DNA from 3 places in the Paraburkholderia sp. J76 genome. Region 3 is predicted to be linked to each of the others. Evidence: predicted binding sites of a transcription regulator. Region 3 holds the regulator's gene; each other region holds the start of a gene.
What was found. Region 3 encodes FliA, which starts transcription of late flagellar genes. Its sites were predicted from a motif close to CTAAAGTTTNNNNNNNNNNNGCCGNTA; they were not measured.
Positions count from the first base shown of each region.

Region 1: a site for FliA is predicted at 3,208-3,234, ahead of fliD (flagellar filament capping protein FliD). Genes of this name have one in related genera too.
Region 2: a site for FliA is predicted at 3,374-3,400, ahead of U5768_RS28565 (DUF4088 family protein). Genes of this name have one in related genera too.

Region 1 is NZ_CAJMZJ010000006.1:331,125-336,843, forward strand. It holds gene U5768_RS14710 (hypothetical protein) at 1-7, opposite strand, end outside; gene U5768_RS14715 (hypothetical protein) at 52-450, shown strand; gene U5768_RS14720 (hypothetical protein) at 517-1,131, shown strand; gene U5768_RS14725 (DUF2964 family protein) at 1,149-1,394, opposite strand; gene fliD (flagellar filament capping protein FliD) at 1,678-3,141, opposite strand; gene U5768_RS14735 (IMPACT family protein) at 3,288-3,926, opposite strand; gene U5768_RS14740 (hypothetical protein) at 4,656-4,979, opposite strand; gene U5768_RS14745 (acyl-CoA synthetase) at 5,291-5,719, opposite strand, start outside.
Region 2 is NZ_CAJMZJ010000019.1:43,817-49,535, forward strand. It holds gene U5768_RS28555 (hypothetical protein) at 1-116, shown strand, start outside; gene U5768_RS28560 (ATP-dependent helicase) at 249-2,507, shown strand; gene U5768_RS28565 (DUF4088 family protein) at 2,526-3,287, opposite strand; gene U5768_RS28570 (AzlD domain-containing protein) at 3,422-3,745, opposite strand; gene U5768_RS28575 (AzlC family ABC transporter permease) at 3,742-4,551, opposite strand; gene U5768_RS28580 (AraC family transcriptional regulator) at 4,620-5,549, opposite strand; gene U5768_RS28585 (CreA family protein) at 5,578-5,719, opposite strand, start outside.
Region 3 is NZ_CAJMZJ010000008.1:247,169-252,887, reverse strand. It holds gene flgM (flagellar biosynthesis anti-sigma factor FlgM) at 1-278, shown strand, start outside; gene U5768_RS17675 (flagellar protein FlgN) at 327-770, shown strand; gene U5768_RS17670 (GNAT family N-acetyltransferase) at 872-1,357, opposite strand; gene U5768_RS17665 (DUF1778 domain-containing protein) at 1,320-1,652, opposite strand; gene U5768_RS17660 (RNA polymerase sigma factor FliA) at 1,945-2,676, opposite strand; partial or broken gene U5768_RS17655 (MinD/ParA family protein) at 2,985-3,842, opposite strand; gene flhF (flagellar biosynthesis protein FlhF) at 3,835-5,719, opposite strand, start outside.

The sequences.
Region 1 (5,719 bases), on a different contig from region 3:
TCGTCAAACGACGCGCGGTATGGGCGGCGGTCCGCTTTCTGGCCGCTGCGAATGAATCAAGAACTCGATGAAAAGGTAAGTCGTTTGTTGCGGCGGGCCGCGAGCCGGCGCTCGCTCGTGCCGTACGGCGCGTTTCATGCCCTGTTCGCCGGCGACGTGCCGTTGCGGGTGCGTTACGAAAAGCTCGAGGCGGCCGCGGCCGCGTTGTGCGAGCCGCGCGAGGCCGACTATGCGTCGCTGCTCTCGACCGATTCGGGGCTGCCCGGCCCGGACTTCTATACGCGCTTCAAGCGCCTGCATGCGGAGCGCTACTACGCAACGCTCGGCGCGGACCGGCACCGCATGCTGCGGCTGGCCGAGAAGCGTCAGCTTGCGAGCGAGGAACGCGAGCGCGTGTATGCCCATTACCTGCGCTGCGCGGCCGAGGAAGCCTGCATGAACGGCGCTTGATGCGGGCGAGCGGTGCGATGCCGCTCGCCTGCCATTCACGATTCACCATCCACCGAAGGAGGCTGCATGTCCACGCGCTATCGTTCTTCCGCGCCGCTGCTCGGCGCTTTGCTCGTGCTTGCCCTCGGCGTGTCGCCGCACGTGCCGCTGCGTGCGCAGACGGCGTCCGACGCCGCGCCCGAAAGTGCGCCCAACGCGCAACTGCAGATCGGCGAGGTGCAGACCTCGGCGACGGTCGTGAGCGTCGACGCGGCGACCAATTCGGTCACGCTGCGCGGCGCGCGGCGCAACGTGGTGACGATCGCAGTCGATCCCTCCATTGGCGACGTGAGCAAGCTCAAGCCCGGCGACCACGTGAATATCGTCTACAAGGAGGCGTTGCTGCTGCGCGCCGAAAAGGTCGCTACGAGAGGCATACGCTCGCGCGTCGATACGGTCGCGACCATGCCCGCTTCCGGCGGCGTGGCGGGGACGGCGCATAGCGTTCAGGTGATTGCGACGGTGGAGAAGATCGACCGCAAGAGCCGCAAGGTCGCGCTGCGCGGGCCGCGTCAGACGGTCGTGGTCGTGGCGCCGCCGGACGTGCCGCTCGAATCGCTCAAGGTGGGCGACAGCATTCGCGCCGACTACGTGGCCGCGACGGCCGTGCACGTTACGCGCGACGGTCAGAACCTGCAGTAACGCCGGGGCGGCGTACGCTAGTCCACGCGATTGCGGTCGCGCACGAGGATCGAGACGTAGATCGCCGTGCAGATAATGATGATGGCCACGCCGGTAATCACCTTCTGGTGGTCGAAGTTGATGAGCCCGACCACTGCGATGGCGATGCCGGCGGCGGAGCCGAGCGTGCCCATTGCGGCCACGAAAATGCGCACCTTGCTCCAGACGCGATGGCGCCGCGCGGGACCCGCGCCCTCGATAAACCGATGCAGTCGATCAAACATGGCAGCTCTTCCCGGTTGGGTGGCACATCAAAGTATAGCCAGCCCATTATCACGCGTTCGTTCATTTGCCTGCGCGCGAGCGCCGGAATTTCCGGCCGGTTTTTGCGCGGGTTTAAGTTTGGCTTAATTTTGGCTCGCCATGATGAAGCGGTCGGGTCGATTTGATAGTTCGATTCGCGGTTGTTCTTCACGTCCCCTGTTGGCCGCCGATTACGAATGGATCGGCGGCCTTTTTTTGTCCGCGCTCCACGTTTGCTAGCGTCGCGCCGCGTCTGTTCAAGCCTTATTTGTGATTCGTCGCGAGGGCGCCCGCGCTGTTCGCGCCGCCGAAAAGCTGCGTCAGATACTGCTGGTTGTTGTTCATGATCGACATGAGTTTATTGAGCGCGGTGAACTGGCGGTTGAATTGCGCGGTGAGCTGGGTTGCGCGCGCATCGAGCATCGACGACTGCTTCTTGATGTCGTCCAGCTCCTTGTTGATGGCCGTGCTGCGCCGCTCGATAATGCCGCTCGACTGCACGTAGGGCGTGATGGCGCTGCTGAGTTTCGCGGTCATGCCGCCGCTGCCGAACAGTGCCGCAATCGCGCTGTTGCCCCCGCTGTTGCCACCGTTGTTGCCCGCTTGCAGCGCCTGCTTGAACGTGTCGTCGTCGATCTCCAGCTTGCCGCTCTTGCCGAGCTTGATGCCGATTTCGCCCAGCGAATGGGTCACGCCGTCGTTGCCCTTCACGCCCGCCGATATGACCGCCGGCAAATTCGCCGCGAGCGTGCGCGCGATCGAGTCGCCGAGCAGCGCGCCCGCTTGCGCGCCGGTCGAACCGGTCGCCGCCGTGTACGAAGTCAAGCCGTTCAGGGCATCCACGTAGCTGTTGTACGCCTTCACGAAGTCGCGGATCGACGTGCCGGTCGCTTCGGTGTCGGCGGCGATGGCGAGCGTTTGCTTCGTGCCCACCGAGGCGCTTCCGAGCTTGATCGTGAGGTCGCTCACCACGCCCTCCAGCGTGTTGCTCGCGCTCGTGACGCGCGTGCCGTCGATGCGCAGTTCGGCGTCGCCGGCTGGCTCGACTTCGTGCATCTGCGAGGAGGCGAGGCGCGTATCGACGCCCGCGCCTGCCTGCACCTCGATCGCGTTGGCCGCGCCCGTCCGGTTCGCGCTCAGCACGAGGTGCTGGCCGTCGGCGCCGTTGACGATCGACGCCGTGACGCCGGGGTTGTCCTTCGCCCGGTTGATCGCCGCGACGACGTCGGTGAGCTTGTTGCTGCCCGCCGCGACCGTCAGATGCATGGACTTGCCGCCCGTCGAAATGTCGAGGCTGCCCTCGCCGAGCGTTTCGCCGGTGTCGAAGCTATCCGAGGTGAGTTTGTGCGCCGTCGCCAGATGATCGACTTCGACCGTGAAGCTGCTCGCCACCGCGTTCTTGCCGGCCACCGCGCTCAGGCCTTTGTCCTTTTCGCTCGTCGTGACCGTGAAGCGTTGCAGCGCGGCGCCGTCCCTGAACGGATCGAGCGCGCTCTGAAGCGAGGCGAGCGCCGATTTGAGCGTGCCGAGCGCGGAGAGCGTCGTGTTGCTTGCCGTCTGCTTCGCGCTGAGGACGGCGCTCGGGCCCGCGATCTTCGCGTTGACGAGCGCCTTGACGAGCTGGTTCACGTCGAGCGTGGAATTGGTCGCGCCGCTGATGATCGACTGGGCGGCGTCGCTCAGCGCGCTGTTCGCGCTGGCGGTGGTGTTCGTGATCGTGCTTGCCATGAAAGAAGTCCGTTCGTTCTGGTGCGTCGAGTCGACGGAACGCGCGAATGCGCGGTCATGCTTTCATTACGGCAAGCTTTCATGAAACTTTATGAAAGAATCGAAAAGAATTTGAAACCTTTGCGCGGCATCTCCGCGCCGCGTGTTCAGACGTGCTCGGGAAAGCCCGAGCGGCCTTGCGTGAGGTCGGTGAGAGCGTGGCGCGCGGCGTCCACGGCGGTCGCGGGCAACTGGATCGTGAGCCGGACCGTCATGGCGTACTGGCTCTCCACGAGCGTGAACTGCTCCTGATCGATCCAGTGGCGCACGCGGGTTTCGTCGGGGTAGCCCAGTTCGACCGTGAGGCGCGCCTGCGCGATGCGCTCGACGCGCTCGGCCGCTTGCAACGCGCTGGCGATGGCGTCGGTATAGGCGCGCACGAGGCCGCCCGCGCCGAGCTTCACGCCGCCGTAATAGCGCACCACGGCCGCGAGCACGCCGTCCAGGTCGTGATGGCGCAGCACTTCGAGGATCGGGCGCCCGGCGGTGCCGGAGGGCTCGCCGTCGTCGGACATGCCGGACTGGCCGCCCGCGAGGAGCGCCCAGCATACGTGCGTGGCGGCGGGATGTTCGTCGCGCAGACGGCGGATTTCGGCCATGGCCGCCTCGCGGTCGGCAACGGGAATGGCGTGCGCGATGAAGCGGCTCTTGCGGATATCGAGTTCCGCGGCGACAGGGCGGGCGAGGGTGAAGGTTGGCACAAGCGGTTGGGACAAGCGGATTGCCACAGCAGGCGAAACCACCATGTTAGCCGATGCGCACTGGCCGGATTCCTGCGCCCGTCCCCATATCTTGCCAGTTTCCGTAATGGTTCTTTGCGCCCGACGCTAGTGACGTCCCGGCCCTTGAACCGGATAATGGCGGGCATGACGGATCTAGCTCTGGCTGGAGCGAAGCCGAACTCCTCATTCGGTGATCCGTCATTGTTCTTTCTCTCGCGGCGCCGCCCGGCCGACGCGATTCTCCCAGGCACGGAAGCCAAAAAAAGACCCGGTCGGACTGTGTCGCGACCGGGGTCACAAGGCTCGCCTGTTCTCAAGAGGCGACCTCACATTACGTCCGCAAAATTACGTCCGCAACCGGAAAAAAACCTGACAAGCGCGCAAAAAAAAATCCCGGCCATCTCTGGCCGGGCAATGAGAATACACCGTGCGCTCCGGGGAACGAAACGCCCATTCACGTTACTCGCGGGACGCTCGAGAGGCAACGCTTGCGCATTACCTGCAATTACTGACGTCTGCCTTTCTGGTTGCGATCGGCGTGCCGCATGGCGGCGCGCAACCGTGTAGCGGCGGGCAGGCAAGCCATATTGATTCGCACGACGAATGAAATATTCTGATGATTGCGCTCGCGGCGAAGTAAGGCGCTGAAATGCGCCGAGGCCGGTCTTCCCTGCGGAAGACCGGCCTCGGTGTGCCACATCCGGCGCCGCCAGGAAAGGCGGCCCGGCGATCACGCATCATGCGTCATGCGGATCAGTAACGCGGGGGCGGCGGACGGTGGTCGTCGCGGTAGTGCGGGGGACCCGGATCGTGCGGATGATGGTGCATCCACTCGTCGTGCGCCCAGTATCGGTGGCCGTCCCAGTAACGGTCCTCATGCCAGCCGATCGAGATGCGCGCGTCCACCGGCATCATGTGCGGCTGGCCGTATTGCGGCGCCGCTTCGGCACGCAGCCCATACGGGGCGCCGTACGGCGCGGATTGGGCAAAAGCGCTCGATGCGCCCATCAATGCGCCACCGGCGATCAGTGCAGCGGCGATGGCGCGGGCGGGGGTCTTCCAGCTCTTCGTATTCATGAGTTACCTCCTCTTGGGTTGCGTCGTCAGTCACGCGGCACCGGGTGCCTTTGTGTTGCGACCACGGTTCAAAGCTTATCGGGCCCAGGCGGAGGAATACGTGACTACTTGTAAGCTTTCGTTTCATACGATTCTTGCTGCCCAAACGGCTGTTTTGACAGTGAGCCCTTGATGCAGAAAGGATTACGAGCCGCGCCTGACAATCGCAGTCCCGCGCAGGAGGGTCGGGTTGTCAACTGACGTTACATTCGAGCGGCGCGGGCTGCCCGAATGCGTCACCTCTACCGGCCTGCCAGGTCCCGATGTCGTTCTTACCGCGGTGTTTTCGGCGCGCCTTGTGTGCCGGCCAGATCGATGGCGCTTTGCGAACCTAGTTGCGCGCGCAACTCATACTTCTGGATCTTGCCCGTGGCCGTGCGCGGCAGTTCACCGAATCGCACGGCGCGCGGCACCTTGAAGTGCGCGAGAAAGAGCCGGCAGTGCGCGATGATTTCCTCGGCCGTGGCGCTCGCGCCCGGACGCAGTTCGACGAATGCGCAAGGTACTTCGCCCCACTTCGGATCGGGCATCGCGACGACAGCGGCGAGCGCGACGGCCGGATGGCGATACAGCGTGTCCTCCACCTCGATGCTCGAAATGTTCTCGCCGCCCGAGATGATGATGTCCTTGCTGCGGTCGGTAATGCGCACGTAGCCGTCGGGCGTCATCACGCCGAGGTCGCCCGTGTGGAACCAGCCGCC
Region 2 (5,719 bases), on a different contig from region 3:
CTCAGGTCAAGGACGCCAAGATCAACCACAAGGCCGACCGTCAGGCCAATGATTCGGAAATGAAGGACCAGATGAACGGCATGTCGGCTCAGCAGCAGGGCGGCCAGTCGCAGTAACAATCGCTGTAACCAACGGTAGGCGCTGCCTTCGACAGCGCTTTCTCGCGGCGGCCTCCGGCAACGGAGGCCGCCGCTTCGTTTGGGCGAGATGCAGCGAGGCCGGGTGGCGTTAAATCCCGCCAGATCGCCATGGAATCAGGCGCTTGCGGACGCAGGGTGTATGGATATACAGTGTGCGTCGCTCCTTCCCGATTCGCCACGTTCATCGTCCCAGCGCCCGCCGTGTCCACTGTCTCCGTTGCCGATTCCTCCGTCTCCGACGCCAGCCAGGCGCACGCCGAAGCGGCGAGTGCCGTATCCGCGTGGCTCGCGAAGCTCAACGACGCGCAGCGCGAGGCCGTCGAGCACGGCGGCGAGGCGGGCTATGCGCCGGGCTCGGCGCTGCCGGGCCCGTTGCTCGTGATCGCGGGCGCCGGCTCGGGCAAGACGAATACGCTCGCTCACCGCGTCGCGCATCTGATCGCGGGGGGCGCCGATCCGCACCGCATCTTGCTGCTCACGTTCTCGCGGCGCGCCGCGCAGGAAATGACCCGGCGCGTGGCGCGCATCGCCGCCGGTGCGCCGGGCGCGGCCGCCGTGCTCGCGCAGGGGCTCACGTGGGCGGGCACTTTTCACGGCGTGGGCGCGCGGTTGTTGCGCGAGTACGCCGACCACATCGGCCTTTCGCCTGCGTTCACGATCAACGACCGCGAGGATTCCGCCGATCTCATGAACCTCGTGCGCCACGAACTGGGCTTCTCGGCGAAAGAAAAGCGTTTCCCCTCGAAATCGACCTGCCTTGCGATCTACTCGCGCGCGGTCAACACGGGCGATTCGCTCGCCAACGTGCTCAACCGCTCGTTTTCGTGGTGCCTCGAATGGGAGCCGCAGTTGCGCGCGCTGTTCGCGGCCTACGTGGACGCCAAGCAGAAGCAGAATGTCCTCGACTACGACGACCTGCTGCTCTACTGGGCGCACATGGCCGCCGAGCCGGCCATCGCCGCCGATCTCGCGGGCCGCTTCGACCACATCCTCGTCGACGAATACCAGGACACCAACCGCCTGCAGGCCTCGATCCTGCTCGCACTCAAGCCCGACGGCCGCGGCCTGACCGTGGTCGGCGACGATGCGCAGGCGATCTACTCGTTTCGCGGCGCGACCGTGCGCAACATTCTCGACTTCCCGGCGCAGTTCGACCCGCCCGCGCGTCAGGTGACGCTGGAGCGCAACTACCGTTCGACGGCGCCGATCCTCGCGGCCTCGAACGCCGTGATCGACGCCGCCGCCGAGCGTTTCACCAAGAACCTGTGGACCGATCGCCCCTCGCAGCAGCGCCCGCGCCTCGTCACCGTGGCCGACGAGGCGACCCAGGCGCGCTACGTCGTCGAGCAGATTCTCGAAGCGCGCGAGGCGGGCATGAAACTCAAGCAGCAGGCCGTGCTGTTTCGCGCGGCGCACCACAGCGCGACGCTCGAAATCGAACTGGCGCGGCGCAATATCCCGTTCGTGAAGTTCGGCGGCCTGCGTTTTCTCGACGCCGCGCACGTGAAGGACGTGCTGGCGGTGCTGCGCTGGGCCGAGAATCCGCTCGACCGCGTGGCGGGGTTTCGCGTGACGCAGTTGCTGCCGGGCGTCGGGCCCGCCAACGCCGCGCGTCTGCTCGACCAGGTGGCCGCGTGCACGGGCGCGTATCGCGCCGCCGAGGCGCTGGCGGCCTTTGCGCCGCCGCCGCGCGCGGCCGGGGACTGGCCCGCGTTCGCGGCGCTCATCGACAGCCTCGCCATGCGCGCGACGCCGTGGCCCGCCGAATTCGAGCGCGTGCGGCGCTGGTACGAACCGCATCTGGAGCGCAACCACGAAGACGCGCCGGTGCGGCTCGCGGACCTGCTGCAAATGGAAAGCATCGCGAGCACCTACGCCTCGCGCGAGCGCTTTCTCACCGAACTCACGCTCGATCCGCCCGACGCCACGAGCGCCGAATCCGCCGATCCGCTGCTCGACGAAGACTACCTGATCCTCTCGACGATCCATTCGGCGAAAGGGCAGGAGTGGCGCAACGTGTTCGTGCTCAATGGCGTGGACGGCTGCATTCCGTCCGATCTGGGTGCGGGCAGCGACGACGAACTGGAGGAGGAGCGGCGGCTGCTCTACGTGGCGATGACGCGCGCAAAAGAGGATCTGCACATCGTCGTGCCGCAGCGTTTTTACGTGCACAACCAGGCGGCGTCGGGCGACCGGCACGTATGGGCTTCGCGCACGCGCTTCATCGCCGCGCCCATGTTGCCGCTGTTCGAATCGCGCGCGTGGCCGCCTGCGCCCGTGGCGGGCGCGCCGAGCGCGGCGGGACTCGCCGCCGCCGCGCAGGCGAAGGTCGAGATCGCCGCGAAGCTCAGGAAGATGTGGGACTGAAGAGGCCCGGCGAGGCGCTCAACGCCGCTGCTCGCGCGCCGTAGCGCGCTGCGGCGGCATGAAGAAGTTGCGCAGCCACGCGGCGAGGCGCGTGAAGACGTCGTCGGGCTCCTCGACGAAAATCTCGGGCTTGAGCAGCCGCAGATACTCCATGATCTGTTGCGCTTCCTGCTTCTGGAACACGCCGTGCGTGACGCCCAGCCTCAGAAGCCCGCGCAGTTCGCCGAGGCGCTCGCGCGCCAGGCTGCCGCTGGCCTGCTCGCAGCCGATCTTCGCTTCGTACACGCGTTGACGCAGCGATTCGGTGAGCCGCCACGCGGGCGTCTGCATCGACTCTTCCAGCGCCTGGATGTCCTGCACGCCCGATTTGATCTGGGCCGCGAGCGGATCGACCAGCGTGTCGTCGCCCTGGGCCTCGCTCACGATAGCCGCCGCCCAATCGCGGCACTGCTTCGAGAGTTCGTCTGGCGTCCATTCGGGCCGCGACGCGAAGCCGAAACCGAATTCGCCCGCCTGCCGCATGAGGATCGAGACGACCTCGGGGAACTCCTTGTCGAGCGTGCGCTTGGCCCACGCGTACTGGCCGCCTTGCAGGAGCCGCTGCACGGCGTGTTCCGTGAGCGGCGTCATGTTGTCGAGCAGCTTCGCGCGCAGGTAATCCTCGAATTCCGGCGTGGCGAACTGCGGGTCGAGTTTGAGCGAGACGCGCAGGAACGCGTCGAAATCCTTGCGCAGCGACGCAAGCGTTTCATCCTTCAGCTTGAGGGTGATATGCCCCATTGTGGTTGCCCCGGTGTAATCCTTAGCGCTTCTCGCGTGCTCTCGCCGTTCGAGCAGTGGCCTGCCAGAGCAGGCCTTGACGGGTTTAACGGCGGCCCGGGGCGAAACTTGAGCGCAAGGGGCGAGGGGCTGCCCTAGCGCAGGACCACGCCTTGCCAGAGGAAGAACACGCCGAGCCCGACCGCGATGGTGAGCAGCGGCCGCTTCGTGAGCGCGCTGACGACGACTGCCGCGAGCGCGCCGACGAGTTGCGGATTGTGCCAGGTCAGTTCGGCGCCCTGGCCGTGGGGCGAGACCGCCATCGGCACGATGATGGCCGTGAGCACGGTGACAGGCACGAAGCCGAGCGCGGTGCGCACGAGCGGCGGGAACACGAGCCGCTCGCCGAGCACGAACACCGCGGTGCGGATGACCAGGGTGATGAGGGCCATGCCGAGAATCAGGATGACGTAGCTCATTGCCCGGCTCCTGCGGTGCGTTGGACGTTGGGGGACTTGTGCGGGGACTCGCTGCCGGCGCGGGCGCCGCGCGACGAACCCGGACGCGAGAGAACGACACCCACGACCACGCCCGCGAGCACGGCGCCGAGCAACCCGAGCTTGTACGGCCAGCCCTGCCAGAAAAAGGCGAGCGCGCCCGCAGTCGCGGCGGCGGCGAGGTAACGCACGGCGACTAACTGCGGCACGACGATGGCGATGAAGGTCGCGACCATCGCGAAGTCGAGGCCGAGCGACTGGAGGCCGGGGAACGCCGCGCCGAACAGCAGGCCGGCGGCGGTCCAGAGCTGCCAGTTCAGGTACATCGAGACGCCCGAACCGAGGAAATGCCACGGCGAGACATCGTCGCCGGGCGGATGACGGCGGAAGTGCGCCCACGCGACGGCGAAGACCTCATCGGTGAGCAGGCCGCCGAGCACGAGACGCCAGCGCAGCGGCAAATGCGAGACATAAGGCGCGAGCGTCGCACTGTAGAGCACGTGCCGCAGGTTCACGATAAACGTGGTAGCCCAGATCACCGCGAAGCTCGCGTGCGAGGCGATCAGCCCGAGCGCGATGAACTGCGCAGAGCCCGCGAATACGGCGAGCGACATGAACTGGCCGTGCCAGAGCGAAAGCGGCCCCGACGTGACGAGCGTGCCGAAGATCACGCCGAAGGGCGCGGCGCCGATCATCATGGGGATCGTGTCGCGCGCGCCTGCCATGAATTCGGCGGTGCGGTGAGGGTGCGGCGTGGGATGCGTGGTCAAACTGTCCTCCTGATACATGGGGACAGCATAGCGGGCGGCGATGCGCGTGGCTTGTACGTTCTTGCGGCGTGGGGCGGTCGGCGCGCTCAGGACGATTGCCAGCGCCCCGGCGGCACGCCGAACATGCGCCGGAAGTGCCGCGTGAAATGGCTCTGGTCGGTGAAGCCGCTCGCCACGGCGACGTCGGCGACCGTGGCGCCTTCGCGCAGCGGGCCGAGGGCGCGTTGCAGGCGCAACTGCGTGCGCCAGGCGTGCGGCGGCAGGCCGGTCGCCTGCGTGAATAGCCGCGTGGCGTGAAACGGCGAAAGGCCGACCGCCTGGGCAAGATCGGCCACGCGCAGCGGCGCGGCGAGATCGGCGGCGAGGAGGGCCTTCATCGTTTCCACGCGCGGGTCGTTCGGACCGTGCCTGAACGCCGCCTCGCGCGTGCGGCCGTAGCGCGTGAGCAGCGTCGATAGCGCGTCGAGCAGCGCGCCTTCCACGGCGAGCAGATCGGAACATGACGCGGTAGACGGCGCGCCGGGAAGTGGGGGAATGGGGGCCACGCCAGCCGGGCCGGCGCCGGGTTCCGGCCCGGCCGTGGCGCGCCGCCAGTCGGCGTCGGCCTCCAGCAGACGGTGAGCGCGCGAGAGCCGATGCGCGAGATCCAGATCGTGGATCACCTGGACGTCGAACCACGGCAGCGGCTGCGCGCGTCCGGCGATTTCGCCGGCCAGTTCGTGCAGGAAGTCGATCGGCACGTACATCACCCGATAGCTCCAGCCTTCTTCGACGGCGCGCGAGCCCGTGTGCAATTCGCCCGGATTGATGACCGGAACGCTGCCCGTTTCGGCGACATGCTGCGCGCCGCGATAGCGAAAGCATTCCGCGCCACCCTCGATCACCGGGATCGTGTACGCATCGTGCCAGTGGGGCGCGAACGCGTGCTCGTGATATTCGGCCGTGACGAGATCCGCGCCGGGCAGAAGCGGCGTGCGCCAGTAGCGGGCGGAATCTCGAAAGCGGGAGTCGGTCATGGTGAAGGATCCTGCGCGGATCCCCAGTTTAGCGCAGCGGAATCGTCGTGCCCGCCGGCACCGGCACGGCCGTGACGCTATTCTTGGCGCTGCCGCTCACCACGCGGTCGCTGTAGGTCAGGTAGACGAGCGCGTTGCGCTTCGCATCGACCACGCGCACGACGTGCAGC
Region 3 (5,719 bases):
GCGTAAGCACCGCCAGCACCGATAATGCGGCCGCTTCCGGCGCCGCAGGCAGCGCGAACGCAGCGGGCGCGGCCGGCGGCTCGAACGTGAGCCTTTCGTCGCTGTCGTCGACGCTGCGCTCGCTCGCCGCGAGCGGCTCGGCCGACATCGACATGACGCACGTGCAGTCGATCAAGGACGCGATCCGCAACGGCACGCTGCAGATCGACGCGGGCAAGATCGCCGACGGCGTGATCCAGACCGCGCGCGACCTCATGAAGCCGACGTCGGGCAACTGACACCCGGCCCACGAGCGCCGCGCAACCTTCGTTTTTTGGTGCCTTGCAATGAAAGATGCCCTGTTAGCCACGCTGATCGACGAACACGCCACTGTCGAGGCGTTCGCGTCGCTGCTCGCCTATGAAGAAAAGGCGCTCGTGTCGGCCGACGGCATCGAGGCGCTCCCGCAAATCGTCGAACAGAAGACGACGCTCACGCAGCGCCTCGCGGGTCTCGAAAAGGCGCGCGACGCGCAACTGGCTGGCCTCGGCCTGCCCGGCGGCCGCAAAGGCATCGAAATGGCCTGCGACGGCGACACGCGCCTCGCGAGCCAGTGGGCGCTGCTCAAGGGCTCGACCGAACGCGCGCGCCGCAAGAATCTCACGATCGGCATGATGATCCGCACGCGCATGGAACATAACCGCCGCGCGCTCTCGATCCTGCGCGGCGAAACGGGCAACGGCGCGATGTTGTACGGTCCCGATGGACGTTTGCCGGCGTTCGGGCTGTAAGGCGCGCGGGCGCGTCGTAGGCGCAAGGACAAAAGCCGAAGCAAGGGATGCTTCGGCTTTTTGTTTGGGACTGACGGGTGGTGTGGCTAGCCATCGGGCCTTCATGCCTGCTCGATTGTCGCGACGGGCAGGAAGAGTCTTCGCGGCGCATCCGTGAACGGCTCGAATCCGTATTTTCGATAGAACCCTGCTGCGTTGTCATCGAGCGCATCGACGATGACGCATTGCACGCCTACCCTGCCCGACGCTTTCAGCACGACATTTAGCGCGTGCATAAGCAGAAATTCGCCAAGGCCTTGGCCGTGGTGCCGCACGTCCACCGCCAGCCGCGCGAGCAAGACCGCCGACGCGCTCCTCGGGAGTTTTGCGCCGCGCATGCCGTCCGTTTCCACCGCTGTCGCCGCGAGCGCGTAGTAGCCCGCTATCGTGCGTGGAGCAGACGACGCCGCGGCGACATAAGTGCGAGACAGATTCTTCTTTTGATGCTGATTCGCTACGTGGCGAATCCATTCGTTCATCGAATCGACGCCGCAATCGAAGCTGTTGCGGTCATCGCCCTCCCTCAACTGACGAATCTGTGTTTCCACTCTTGTTTTTCCTGAAGCGAGCCATCGCGCGCTGCAGCGCCTCGTTGGGCTTCGGCGGCTCATCCAGCAGCGCGAAGAAGCGCTTCGATTCGTCCATCGTCAGGCGGATGGAGCGAATGACCTCTTCCTGCTCGATGACCTGCTCCGCCGCCCTGAGCGCGGCTTGCACAATAAACTGGTTGACGGTACTGCCCGAGAGATCTGCAGCAAGCTGCAGGATTTCCTGCTTCTCCGCACTCAACCGGGCAGTGATTCGCCCGCGGCTGGAGCTTTCCACACCGTTGTTGATAGCCATTGTTCATCCTTTTTTCGAGCTTGGGGCACGCCTACATCGTTTGGCGGATGCCGGGCCCGGGGTTCTGAAGCGCGACGCGGGGCACCCCCCACCGTAAATACCGGAGCCCGGGCGGACCGATTCGATCCCGGTTCACGGGCTGGAGCCACTATATCACTTACGGTGCCAAATTGTCACCAACGGCTTCATCCTGACATCAACAAAAAAGCCGAAGCGCTTTCGCACTCCGGCTTTTTCACCGCACCCGGCCCGCGCGAAAAACCGCGCGGAGCGTCTGTCTACGGCATTCGTCTCAACTCTCCTGGCCCGCCCACGACATCTCGCGCAGCCGCGTGCGCAGGCGCGCCACCGCCTGGCTGTGCAACTGGCACACGCGCGACTCGCTCACCTCCATCACCGCGCCGATTTCGCGCAGGTTCATGCCGCGCTCGTAGTAGAGCGACATGAGCAGCTTCTCGCGCTCGGGCAGCCGCTCGATCGCCTCGACGAGCGCGCCGCGCAGGCTGTCGTCGAGCAGGGCCGAAAGCGGGTCCGAGTGATCGACACAGTAGCGGTCGAGGAACGGTTCGTCCTCGGCGGAGCGGTCGAAGTCTTCGTAGTAGATGAGCTGGCTGCCGTGCAGGTCCTGCAGCATGCTCTGATACTCGTCGAGCGGCATGCTCAGATGCTCGGCGATCTCCGTTTCGCTCGCCGAGCGGCCAAGGCGCTGCTCCACCTGATGCACGGCGCTTTCCACTTCGCGCGAGGTGCGCCGCAGGCTGCGCGGCAGCCAGTCGTTGCTGCGCAGTTCGTCGAGCATCGCGCCGCGAATGCGCTGGCTCGCATAGGTCTCGAATTGCGCGCCCTGATCTTCCTTATAGCGGTTGGCCGCGTCGAGCAGGCCGATCATGCCCGCCTGGATCAGGTCGTCGAGGTCCACGCTCGCCGGCATCTTGGCCACGAGCTGCAAGCCGAGCCGTCTCACGAGCGGCGCGTATTTCGCAAGCACGTCGGCCTGCGAAATTTTTCCTTGAGCGTTATACATCGTGCTCTCCACTTCTCATGTCCCTGTGTGGCGTCGTCGTGAGCACGTCAGACGTGCTGCGGCGACGTGCGCTGCGCGGGCGTATCGGTCCGCCAGCCCACATGGGCCGACGCGGACGCCGATGTTGCGTTGGGTGCGGGATGCACACCCGTCACGCTTGCTGCGAACGAATCGGCGTTCGCGGCGAGCGCGCTGTGTGCGGCGTTTGTTGCGTTTGTCGTGCTTGTTGCATGCGTTGCATGGGTAGCGTGTGGCTGGACGGCGGCTTGCGGCGCGCCATCCGTATCGTCGGCGGATGCGTCGCCCGCCGCTTCATGTTCTTCGTGCGACTCGACGAGCGCCGCCCCGGCGCGCGCCGTGGCCGGCGAGCACGCGGAAACCGCGGGTCGCATGGGCCAGTGCGGCAGTTCGGCGGCCACGTGCCGGAAGTCGCGCGCGGCGGATGTCGACGGAAACGCATCGACGATGCAGCGCGCGAGCCTGAGCGCCTGCGCCATGTGCTGATCGGCGGCGACGCTACCGGCGCTTTCGAGCGAAACGCTCAGGTAGCGGCTCGCCACCCCCGCGAGGTTCTCGATCGCGGCGTGCGCGTCGCTCGCGTTCGCCACATGATTCGCGAGCACGCGAAACTGCGCGATCGCATGCGCGAAGTGCAGCCGTTTCATGCACGCATAGGCGTCCGTGATCGACTGCGCGCCGACGCGCATCACGATCAGCACGTCATGCGCGTGCATGGCGAGCGGCGACAGCGCGCCTTCGGCGTCGAGCTGCGCGTCGATCAATACGATGTCCGCGGGGCCCGAGATCACCTTCTGCAACTGCGCGGCCGTGTACTGCGCGCGGTTGTCACGCGAGGCGGCCAGCACGCCGAAGCCGAGCGCATGACGCCCCACGGCTTCCTCGAGCGTGCGCTCGCCGCGCATCACAGCAGCGAAGCTGCCCGCGCCGCGCACGCCGCCTATGAGCGAGCAGACCGAGCGCGAGCCGAGGCACTCGTCGATCACGAGCACGTCCTTGCCCTGCGCGGTGAGCGCCGCCGCGAGATTGACCACGGTGGTCGTGCGTCCGGGCGAACCCGCTCCGCCCGTCACCGCGACCACCCGCGAGCCTTCGCGCGCGAGAAGCCGCCGCAGCCCTTCGGCCTGATCGATGACGAACTTATCCAAACCTGACCTCGGGAGCCTGCGAATTCGAACGCGTCGAGAGTGCCGACAGCAGCGCCGGAATATCGTCTTCGTGCGGCACGAACGGCGAACTCTCTCGCGGAATGCAGAAAGCGCTGCGGATCAGGAAGCGGCGCGTCGCCACGTACAGGTTCTCGGGCACCTTCTGGCCGGTCGAGACGTAGTGCACCGGCAGCTTGTAGCGCAGCACGGTGTCGAGCGCGCTGCCGAGGTTGGTCGCCTCGTCGAGCTTGGTGAGAATGCAGCCCGTGAGCGGTGCGTTTTCGCTCTGGTATGCCTGCACGACTTCGTTGAGCGTGTCGCCGTGGTTCGTCGCCGAGAGCAGCAGAAGGCGCTGCACCGGACGACCCGCGCCGCACAGCATGGCGATCTGGTCGGCCACGGCGCGGTCGCGCTGGCTCATGCCGATCGTGTCGATCAGCACGATGTGCTTGTTCTTGAGTTCGGTGAGCGCGAGCTGGAGGTCCGCGCCGTCGCGCACGGCATGCACGGACACGCCGAGGATCTTGCCGAAGATGCGCAGTTGCTCGTGGCCGCCGATACGGTAGCTGTCGGTGGTGAGGAGCGCCACCTTGCTCGCGCCGAAGCGCATCACGCAGCGCGCGGCGAGCTTCGCCGTGGTCGTGGTCTTGCCCACGCCCGTCGGGCCCATCAGCGCGAATACGCCGCCGCGCTCCATGAGCGCCTCTTCGTCTTCGAGGACGGGCAGATTCGATTCGAGCACCGACTGGAGCCACTCCATGCCGGCCTCTTCGGTTTGCACGTCGGGCAGGCGGTCGATCATCATTTTCACGAGCTGCGCCGAGAAGCCCGCGGCAAAAAGCTGCTTGGTGAGCGCGCCCTGCACCGGGCTGCGGCGCTGGCGCTCGCCCCACAGGAGACCCGCGAACTGCTCTTCCATCATGCCGCGCATGGAGGCCAGCTCGTTCATCACCGTTTCGTTCACGACCTGTTCGATGCGCGTGCGGATCGCTTCGCTCACGGTTTGCGCTGCGTCGGCATGCTTGCTGGACGTGGGCGCGGGACCGGCGGCCTCCGGGCCGTGGCCGAGGCGCTGGGCGGCGCGGCGCGCGGCGACATGCGCGGCCTCGAGCGCCCAGTCGGGCGTGGTGGCGTCGACATTGGGCGGCAGCACCGGATCGGCGACATTGCCAAGACCACGGGCTGCCGCGGCCGCGGGCGTCATGCCCGGCACGCGCGGCGCATTTTGCTGATTCGCTATACGGCGAGCGTGATCGATCAGCCAGGGATTCGACTCGGCCATCGTGCGCGGCGCGTCGCTCGCGCTCGCGCCGGCGGCGGCCTGCTCGAGGCGCGCGGCGGCTTCGCGCGCGGCGGCCGGGGCGTTGGCGTTCGCGGCGGGCGTCATGGACGCGAACGACGGCGCGAAGGCTTGCGAGCCGAGCGATTCGGTCGCGGCCTGGAGCGCCATTTGCAGCGGCGTTTGCTGACCCGGCATGGCTTGCTGCGATTGCGCGGCCTGCATCGCGGATTGCAGCGTCGGCGGCATCGGCGATTGCGCGGCGTGCTGACCCGCTGCGGCGCGGGAAGAAGGCGAAAGCGCGGCGACGGCGGCAGAGGCGGCCGACGCTTCCTGGCCAAGCGAGACGGCGGCGCCGGCGGCGTGATCGCCATCGGCGTCGGAATCGGCATCGGCGTTGGCGTTAGCGCCGCCCTTTTCGGCGCCCACTTCCGGGCTCGCGCCGAACACCGACGAGAACACGTCCGGCATGCCGCTCGCGTAGGGGTTCGCCGCGCCGACAGGAGCGGCGAGCGCCGCCGGGGCCGCGCCGAGCGCTGCGCGCGGCGTGCGCGGCATCTGCGTCATGGCGGCGGAAGGCTGCGCGAACGGGCCGCCT